DNA from 3 places in the Pseudazoarcus sp. NS36 genome. Region 3 is predicted to be linked to each of the others. Evidence: predicted binding sites of a transcription regulator. Region 3 holds the regulator's gene; each other region holds the start of a gene.
What was found. Region 3 encodes sigma-54, which starts transcription at its own class of promoters, with help from an activator protein. Its sites were predicted from a motif close to TGGCACGCTTNCTGCTNA; they were not measured.
Positions count from the first base shown of each region.

Region 1: nirB (nitrite reductase large subunit NirB) is a predicted target of sigma-54. The motif match lies at 1,430-1,447, and genes of this name have one in related genera.
Region 2: amt (ammonium transporter) is a predicted target of sigma-54. The motif match lies at 1,719-1,736, and genes of this name have one in related genera.

Region 1 covers NZ_BAAKJA010000001.1:584,002-587,262, reverse strand. The annotation lists gene nirB (nitrite reductase large subunit NirB) at 1-1,236, opposite strand, end outside; gene AC6H0R_RS02770 (ABC-type transport auxiliary lipoprotein family protein) at 1,561-2,193, opposite strand; gene AC6H0R_RS02765 (MlaD family protein) at 2,190-3,089, opposite strand; gene AC6H0R_RS02760 (ABC transporter ATP-binding protein) at 3,090-3,261, opposite strand, start outside.
Region 2 covers NZ_BAAKJA010000006.1:70,675-73,935, reverse strand. The annotation lists gene amt (ammonium transporter) at 1-1,628, opposite strand, end outside; gene AC6H0R_RS10595 (HD domain-containing phosphohydrolase) at 1,834-3,261, opposite strand, start outside.
Region 3 covers NZ_BAAKJA010000009.1:71,326-74,586, forward strand. The annotation lists gene recA (recombinase RecA) at 1-126, shown strand, start outside; gene AC6H0R_RS14280 (regulatory protein RecX) at 126-581, shown strand; gene lptB (LPS export ABC transporter ATP-binding protein) at 568-1,290, shown strand; gene AC6H0R_RS14290 (RNA polymerase factor sigma-54) at 1,308-2,750, shown strand; gene hpf (ribosome hibernation-promoting factor, HPF/YfiA family) at 2,777-3,106, shown strand; gene ptsN (PTS IIA-like nitrogen regulatory protein PtsN) at 3,254-3,261, shown strand, end outside.

The DNA.
Region 1 (3,261 bases), on a different contig from region 3:
GCCGGCGTCGCCCAGATGCGACTGCGAGAAGCTCTGGCCGAACATCAGGTGGTCACGCATCTCGGCAATGTTCTTGCCCTCGCGCAGCAGCTGGAAGTACCAGGCGCCGTCGGCGGTGTCGCCGACCATCACGGCGCCGGCGAGCTTGTCGTCCTTGAGCACGATCTTCTTGTACACGCCGCCTGCGCGGTCGTGCAGCACGATCTCGTCAAAGCCCTCGCCACCGGTGAAGTCGCCGGCTGAGAACACATCGACGCCGGTGACCTTGAGCTTGGTGGAGGTCACCGAGCCCTCGTAGCGGCCGATGCCGAAGCCGGCCAGGTGGTTGGCACAGACCTTGGCCTGTTCGAACAGCGGCGCGACCAGACCGTAGCTGGTGCCGCGGTGGCTGACGCATTCGCCGATGGCGTAGATGCGCGGGTCGGTGACGGTCTGCATGGTGTCGCCGACCACGATGCCGCGGTTGCAGTACAGGTGTGCCGATTCGGCCAGTTCGGTGTTGGGGCGGATGCCGGCGGCCATCACCACCAGATCGGCCGGCACGCTGACGTCGCTCTTGAGCCTGAGCGATTCCACCCGGCCGTCCGGGCCGGCTTCGAGCGATGCGGTCTGCGCGCCGAGTTCGAACTTCAGGCCTTTGGCTTCGAGCGAGGCCTGCAGCAGGTCGGCCGCCGGCTTGTCGAGCTGGCGCTCCATGATCCAGTCGGCCAGGTGCACCACGGTCACGTCCATGCCGCGCAGCGCGAGGCCGTTGGCCGCTTCCAGGCCGAGCAGGCCGGCGCCGATGACGGCGGCGTGGCGGTGGCTGCGGGCGGCGCTGATCATGGTCTCGGTGTCGGCGATGTCGCGGTAGGCGATCACGCCCGGCAGGGTCGAGCCCGGCACCGGCAGGATGAAGGGCTTGGAGCCGGTGGCCAGTAGCAGGCGGTCGTAGTGGGCCTCGGTGCCGTCGTCGGCGCGCACGATGCGGCGCACGCGGTCGATCTCGACGATCTTGCGACCCGTGTGCAGGGTGATGCCGTTGTCGGCATACCAGGCCAGGTCGTTGAGCATGATGTCAGGCAGGCCCATCTCGCCGGCGAGTACCGGCGAGAGCAGGATGCGGTTGTAATTGCCGTGCGGTTCGGCGCCGAAGACGGTGATTTCGTATTGGTCGGGCGCGTACTTGAGCAGTTCTTCCAGGGTCTTCACCCCGGCCATGCCGTTGCCGACCATTACCAGTTTCTGTTTGCGCATGATTCCCTCTCGCAACAATCCATCCGGCCTGTGCCGGAAAAATGGGTCGATGTCGTCAGGGATCGGCGCTGATCCGCGATCCGCCTTGGCGGATCGGCGGGGTCGGCCGTCTTTGGTCGGCCCGCCTGGAGTGACTCGTGATTCGATGAAGTCCGTTGGCAGCGATGCGTGACGGACCTTCCTGTCACTCAGGAAAGCAAACGCTGTGCCAATCCGGGAAGGTCAGCTTGACGCGGGAATGAGGGGGGCGGAAGTGGCATGCCTTGCGTGCATGCACTGCGCTGGTGCGTGATGGGGCGCTCATGCACCAGCGCGGTTCGGGATTCAGTGGCGGCGCGGTTCCACGGTGCCGGCCGTGTCGGCCGCCCAGGCGGCAAGCGCCCTGGTGACCTCATCGGCGGCCTGGCCCAGTGCATTCACCACTGCGGGTAATGGCGCTTCGCTGGCCCGTACGCGGGACTCGAAACTGCGGCTGGCCACCACCCGGCGCGAGCCGGCGTGCACCAGGTGGGCGTCGATGCGCACCACCGCATCCGGCGCGCCGCTGCGGTACTCGCTGTGGAAGGCGCGCAGATCGGTGTCGATCTCGAACTCCGCGCGCAGGCTGTGTTCATCGGTGCTGACGGTGTCGAAACGGCCTGCCGCGCGCAGCGCATCGGCCAGACGCTCGCGCACCATTGCCGGCACGGTGTCCGCCCAGGCCGCGTCGGCATAGACGCTGACGCGCAGGTCATCGGGCACGACGACGATGCGTCGTCCCGACAACTGGTTGCCGGTGGCCGGGCGCAGCACGCGCACTGCGCCGATGGGTTTGCGTTGGGGCGGCGCGGAGGCGTCGGGCGCAAGGAGCGATGTGGGCAGGCGGTAGATGTCCACCGGGCGGCTCTCCGGCAGGATCGAGCAGGCCGACAGCAGGGTGGCGCACAGCAGCGCCGAGAGGATCAGGGGCTTTCTCATGGTTTGAACTCCCGGGAGGGCTGGCGCCCGATCAGATAGTCGCGTGGGTTCTCTTCGAGTTCGCGCGTGATGGCGCGCAGCGAGGCCATGGTGCCGCGCAGCTCCGACATGGCAGGGCCGACATCGGCCAGACCACGCAGGCCGGTGTCGAGGTTGCCGCGGTTGTCGGACACCACGGCTTCAATGCTGCCCATGGTGCGTTCGAGAGCAGCCACTGACTTGCGTGCGTCGGCCAGTGCCCCGCGCAGCTCCACGTCGACGAGCTGGTCGGTGGTCTGCAGCAGGCTGCTGGTGGCGTCGATGGCGGCGGACAGATCGTCGCGGCGTTCGGCCAGCACACTGGTGAACTCCTGCAGATTGTGCAGCGTGGCGTCGAGTCGCTCCACGTTCTCCTGGGAGAACAGTTCGGTGACGCGGATCAGCACCTGGTTGACGTTGGTCATGACGTCTTCGCCGTCGGCCATCAGGCGGCTCATCGGTGAGGGTTGGGCAACGATCACGGGGATGTTGTCGTCTTCCGGCAGCAGCAGCGTGCTGGTCGGATCGTCGCCGCTGCTGAAGCGGATGAACGACAGGCCGGTGATGCCGGCCGGCACCAGCAGCGCGCGCGTGTCGCTGCGCACCGGCGCATCGCGCTCGACGCGCACACGCGCCAGCACGCGGCGCGGGTCGTCGGGGTCGAGTCGCAGACTGGCGACGTCGCCGACGCGGATGCCGTTGAACTCCACCGTGCTGCCGCGCGACAGGCCGGTGACGGCTTCCTGGAAGACGATGTCGTATTGCGCGTACTGCCGGTCGGTGCCGCTGGTGCCGAGCCACAGCACGAACAGCAGCGCGGCGCCAAGGCCGAGCACGGTGAACAGTCCGATCAGGATGTGATGGGCACGGGTTTCCATTCAGGAGCCCTCCAGAGTGGATGCGGCGGCCGCGCGTCCGCGCGGGCCGAGGAAGTAATCGCGGATCCAGGCGTCGTCGCAGGCTGCGACGGTGGCCAGATCAGCGTTGATGAGTACGCGTCGTTGTGACAGCACGGCAACGCGGTCGGTGATGGCGTAGAGCGTGTCCAGG
Region 2 (3,261 bases), on a different contig from region 3:
TTCTCGCTGATCGAGACCTCGAGCACGCGACGCTCACGCGGCGCGCCAAAGCGCAGCTCGAGTTTTTCTCCCGGTACGAACAGGCGCTCCAGCCGCGACTGGGGCGTGCCGCCCTCGGGCGACACAAGACGCTGCACCGGCTGCCCGATGACACCGGAGGCGGCTACGCCGAAGAGCTTCTCGGCCCCCGGATTGAGACTGGTCAGCACGCCTTCGCGGGTGAAGGTGATGATGCCGTCGCGCACATCGCGGATCACCGCGCGCGTCTGTTCGGTGGCCTCTTCAAGCGCGCCGATCACGCGGTTGTAGGCCGAGGCAATCTGGCCGACCTCGGTGAAGGGCTCGACCGGCACGCGGCTGGTCAGCCGGCCGGTCTGGCTGTGCTCTTCCATGGTTTCCATCAACTGCACGAGTTCGGTACGGGCACCGTGCTCGGACACGTTGAGGCCCAGGCGCTCGTCCTCGGGGCTGACCCGCAGCGGGCGAAAGCGTCCCAGGGCGCGCAGCACCAACCAGGCAATGCCGAAAGACCACAGACCGCAGGCGAGCACGCCCAGCGCCTGCACGCCCAGTTGATCAAAACGAGACAGGCCGGTGCCGATCAAGGACAGATCGCCGAACAAGGCCACGCACAGCGTGCCCCACGCGCCGGCGGCCAGGTGGGCGGGAATGGCGCTCACGGCGTCGTCGATACGCCGCGCCAGCAACCATTCGTTGGCAATGACCATGATGACGCTGCCGATGGCGCCGATCACGATGGCTTCCAGACCGCTCACAACGTGCGCGCAGGCGGTGATCGACACCAGACCGGCGAGTGCACCGTTGAGCGCGTACATCACCTCGCAGTAGCCGTGCAGCTTCCAGCCGATCAGGATGCCCGCAAGAATGCCGGCCGCGGCCGCCAGCGCGGTATGCGCCAGGATGGACGGCACGGCGTCGGTGAAGGCCAGCGTGCTGCCACCGTTGAAACCGAACCAGCCGAAGAACAGCAGCAGTCCGCCGAGCATGGCCACCGGCAGGTTGCCGGCCGGAATCACGCGCGCCGGCTCGCCCGGCACGAAACGCCCTTCGCGCGGGCCGAGAATCATCACCGCAGCCAGTGCCACCCAGCCGCCGGTGCTATGCACCACCGTAGAACCGGCAAAATCGACAAAGCCCATCGAGGCCAGCCAACCGGCCCCTCCATCGCCAATCACCCCGCCCCAGGCCCAGTGGCCGAACACCGGGTAGATCAGCCCGGCCACCACCGCGGACACCACGATGTAGGCCGGAAAGTGCATGCGCTCGGCCACCGCACCGGACACGATGGTGGCAGCCGTGGCGCAGAACATCATCTGGAACAGCACGAAGGCCATCATCCAGGTCGAGGTACCGGCCTCGCCGTTCATCGCGAAATGGCCCGTTCCGAACAAGCCGCTGACGCTGTCGCCGAACATCAGCCCGAAGCCGAACAGCCAGAACAGGATCGACGCCACCGCAAAGTCGGCGATGTTCTTGACCGCCACGTTGATGGCGTTCTTGGCGCGCGTCAGTCCGGATTCGAGGCACAGGAAGCCGCCCTGCATCACGAACACCAGAGCGGCACACACCAACATCCACAAGATATCCAGCGACTCGTTTTGCGTCATCGCGTCCTCAGCACGCAGTCCCGGCTGCCGGCCGGGGCGGATTGCAAGGCATTGCCACGGGTGCAACACCACGGGCAAGCTCAAGGAGGATTAGCAAGCCACATGCCACCACGCTGGAGGCCGCCAGAGGCCCAATTGCGGGGGATAGCGACCATACAGCGAGCATCGCAGGGAGCGCGACGCACCATTGCAGTGCGTCGCGTGATCAGTTTTCGAGAGTGTCCGCCGGACCAGCTGCGATGGCGAGCATGGCCTCGACATCCACCTCGTCAATCTGAGCGGCGTCGAGAAAGCGTTCGGCGTAGCGGAGGTAGATACCGGAATCGAGAAAGAGCCGGAACAGATCGGGGTCGAGGTGCTGCCCGGCCACCATGCGCGCCATGATGACCACCGACTCCGACAGGGTCTTGGGCGCCTTGTACGGCCGGTCGGCCGCGGTGAGCGCCTCGAACACGTCGGCCACCGCCATGGTGCGCGCCAGCACGCTCATGTCTTCGCGTTTCAGGCGTCGCGGATAACCGCGGCCGTCCATGCGCTCGTGATGGCCTGCCGCAATCTCCGGCACTCCGGCCAGATGCTGCGGGAACGGCAGGCGCGTGAGCATCATGATGGTCTGGATCATGTGGTGATTGATGATGTAGCGGTCTTCGGGTGTCAGCGTGCCGCGGCGGATTGTGAGGTTGTGAAGTTCGCCCCGGTCGTACTTGTAGTGCGGCACGTCCATCGAGAAGCCCCAGGGGTTGTCCGCCCCGAAGCACTCACCGTCAGGCCGCCCGATACGGTGCCAGGGCTGGTCGGCCAGCAGCGGCTCCTCGGCCGGCACGGGCACATGAGGATACGGCGCGCGCAACAAGCTCTCGTCGCGCGAGATGCCACGACGGTCATCCAGCGTGCGCGTCCAGGTGCGGGCGCCGATGCGGCGCAGCCGTTCGATATCGGCGTCACCCATGGTTTCTCCGCCGAGGTTGCAATCGGCGACAAAGGCAAACTCTGCATCGAGCTCTTCCAGCGTGTGTTCAAGCTGCGCGGCCACAGCTTGCGCGTCTTCACCGGCCAGCCGCGCTTCCAGCGCCGCAATGCGGGCGTCGCGCTTGAGCAGCTCGAAGCGCATGCGGATCTCGTGAATGCGGTCGTGGATGCCTTCGAGTTTGGTGGCCTTGTCGACCACGTATTCGGGCGTGGTGATCTTGCCGCAGTCGTGCAGCCAGGCGCCGATGTGCAAGGCCTCGCGATCACTGTCGCTCATGCGGAAATCACGCCAGAGGTCGGCCTCGCTGGCATGTGCCGCTTCGGCCAGCATCTTGGCGAGCTCCGGCACGCGCTGGCAATGTCCGCCGGTATAAGGGCTTTTGGCGTCGATGGCGGCCGCAATGAGTTGGATGAAGGATTCGAGCAGGTGCTTCTGCGCGTCGATCAGTTCACGTGTCTCGATGGCCACCGCCGCGGTCGCCGACAGCGCCTCGATGAAGCCCACGCGCGAATCGCGTCGCGGCCCGTCACGACCGACCCGAGCCGGCAGCCACACCACAACGGCGCCGACCAGCGCGCCCTCACGCGTAATCAGCGGCACTGCCACGCGCAGGCTGTCGCCTTCGGACTGCATGCGTGTGATGCGTCGCTCCAGCGCATCGGC
Region 3 (3,261 bases):
GACAACGTGCGCGAATTCCTGAAAGCCAATCCGCAGCTCTCGCGCGAGATCGAGAACAAGGTGCGCGCCGCGCTCGGCATGAAGGAAATGGCGACGGTCGAGGCCTCCCCCGCAACGGAAGCCTGATGACGGAAGCGGCGGACCGGCTGCGTCAGAAAGCCCTCCGCCTGCTTGCGATGCGCGATCATTCGCGCGCCGAGCTCGAACGCAAGCTGGCCGCGCTCGGCACCCCCGAGGAAGTACACGCCACGCTTGATCGCATGGCCGAACTGGGCCTGCAGTCAGACCAGCGCTTCGCCGAAATGTGGGTGCGGAGCAAAGCCGGGCGTTTCGGCACGGCACGGCTCAAGATGGAACTGGCACGGCGGGGTGTGGACGCCGATACGGTGGCCGAAGCTCTGACCCACGGCGAGCTGGACGGCGACATGGAGCGCGCTCGCGCAGTATGGGTTGCGAAGTTCGGCAGCGTCGCCGCAGACCGCAGGGAATGGGCGCGTCAGGCGCGGTTCCTGCAGAGCCGCGGATTTTCCAGTGAAGTAATCACAAGGTTGCTCAAAGAGGTTCCGAATGAGTCTTCTTGAAGTGTCGGGGCTGCGCAAAAGCTACAAATCGCGCGAAGTCGTGCGCGATGTCAGCCTGGAAGTCGGGGCTGGCGAAGTCGTCGGCCTGCTGGGCCCGAACGGCGCCGGCAAGACCACCTGCTTCTACATGATCGTCGGCCTGGTGAGCTGTGATGCCGGCAGCATCCGGCTCGACGGCAACGACCTGACACACGACCCGATCCACACCCGCGCGCGCATGGGCATGTCTTACCTGCCGCAGGAAATGAGCGTGTTCCGCCGCCTCAGCGTGGCCGACAACGTACGGGCCGTGCTCGAGTTGCAGGGGCTGGAGCGCGCCGCAATCGACCTTCGGCTGGGCGAGCTGCTCGAAGAGCTCGGCATCTCCCACCTGGCCGACAACATGGCCGTCTCGCTGTCGGGCGGCGAGCGCCGACGCTGCGAGATTGCCCGCGCCTTGGCCACCAGTCCGCGGCTGATCCTGCTCGACGAACCCTTTGCCGGCGTCGACCCAATTGCCGTGCTCGACATCCAGAAAATCATCCGTTACCTCAAGGAACGCGGCATCGGCGTGCTGATCACCGACCACAACGTGCGCGAGACGCTGGGCATCTGCGACCACGCCTACATCCTCAGCGACGGCACGGTGCTCGCGGGCGGCAAGCCCGAAGAGATCATCGACGACGAGCGCGTGCGTCAGGTCTATCTCGGGGAGCATTTCCGGCTGTAAATGCTGCCGGCAGCAAGATGAAGCAATCCCTCCAGCTCAAGCTCTCTCAGTCCCTCACGCTGACACCGCAGTTGCAGCAGTCAATCAAGCTGCTGCAACTGTCGACGATCGAGCTGAATCAGGAGATCGAACGCTTCCTCGCCGACAATCCGCTGCTCGAACGCGAAGACGGCGACGAGACGCCACCGCCTCCGCCGCGCGGCGAAGTCTCCGGCGAAACCACGACCAGCGCCGACACCCCGCAGGAAGCGGCCGAGCGAGACGCCCCCGAAACCGACAGCTCGCCGATGGATTTCGCCGAAGCCTCGGGCGACTGGGGCAGCGGCGGCTCGCGCAGCCGTGACGACGAGGACGACCGCGACTACCAGGACATCCAGGCCGCCTCGATCAGCCTGCGCGACCACCTCAACAGCCAGATCAGCCTGTCGCCGATGAGTGACCGCGACCGCCTGCTGGCACGCTTCATCATCGAGGCGCTGGACGACGACGGTTACCTGCACCAGTCGCTGGAAGAGCTCATCGAAGTCATCCCCGAAGACTTCGAGATCGAACTCGACGACCTGCAGATTGCCTTGAATCAGGTGCAGAGCCTGGAGCCGGCCGGCATCGCGGCGCGCACGCCGTCCGAATGTCTGGCGCTTCAACTGCGCGCGCTGCCGGCCAGCGCAACGCGCGACCTTGCCCTGATCATCGTGCGCGAACACCTCGAATTGCTGGCCGAGCGCAACTTCGTGCGCATCCGCCGCGCCACCGGCTGCAGCGAGGACGCACTGCGCGAGGCGCAGGCACTGATCTGCAGCCTCAACCCGCATCCCGGCCTGCAGTACGGCGCCGACGACACCGGCTACATCGTGCCCGACGTGGTGGTGCGCAAGCTGCGCAACCGATGGGTCGCCAGTCTCAACGGCGAAGCCATGCCGAAACTGCGCGTAAATCAGCTCTACGCCAGCATCCTGCAACAAAACCGCGGATCGGCCGGCGCACTGGCGGGACAGCTGCAGGAAGCGCGCTGGCTGATCAAGAACGTGCAGCAGCGCTTCGACACCATCCTGCGCGTATCGCAGGCAATCGTTGACCAGCAGCGCCAGTTCTTTGAATATGGAGACGTGGCAATGCGGCCGCTGACCCTGCGAGAGATCGCGGACGAGCTCGAACTGCACGAGTCGACCATCTCGCGGGTGACCACGCAGAAGTACATGTCCACGCCACGCGGCGTGTTCGAACTGAAATACTTCTTCGGCAGCCATGTTTCCACGGATACCGGCGGAGCTGCATCGTCGACCGCGATACGCGCCCTGATCCGCCAGCTGGTCGAGGCCGAGGACAAGAAGAAACCCCTCTCCGATTCGCGCATCACGGATCTGCTCGGGCAACAGGGCATCGTCGTTGCCCGCCGTACGATCGCCAAGTACCGCGAATCGCTGAACATTCCACCCGTCAGTCAACGAAAGTCGATCTGACCCCACTCACGACGCGAGGAGCGATCATGAATCTGAACATCACCGGACATCACGTTGAAGTCACCCCGGCCATCCGCGACCACGTCACGGGCAAGATCGATCGCGTCATCCGGCACTTCGACAACGTCACCAGCATCAACGTCATCCTCTCCGTCGAGAAGCTGGTACAGAAGGCCGAGGTCACGCTGCACGTCCGCGGCAAAGACCTTTTCGTCGAAGCCGAGGACGCCGACCTGTACGCCGCCATCGATGCCATGGCCGACAAACTCGACCGTCAGGTCATCAAGCACAAGCAGAAAGTGCAGGATCACGGCCACGATGCACTCAAGCATCAGGCCGCTGCCGAAGAGGAATAATCCCTCGCTGCAGCGCACAATAGTTCCTGTACTTACCGCGGGGAGTGTTTATAATCGCGCCCTTCATCCGGTGCCCGGCGCACTCCCCGCAACCCAGCCCATCCGCGCGCTCCGCATCCTGTGCGGCGACCCGCGGCAAGTCCTGAAATGAGTCT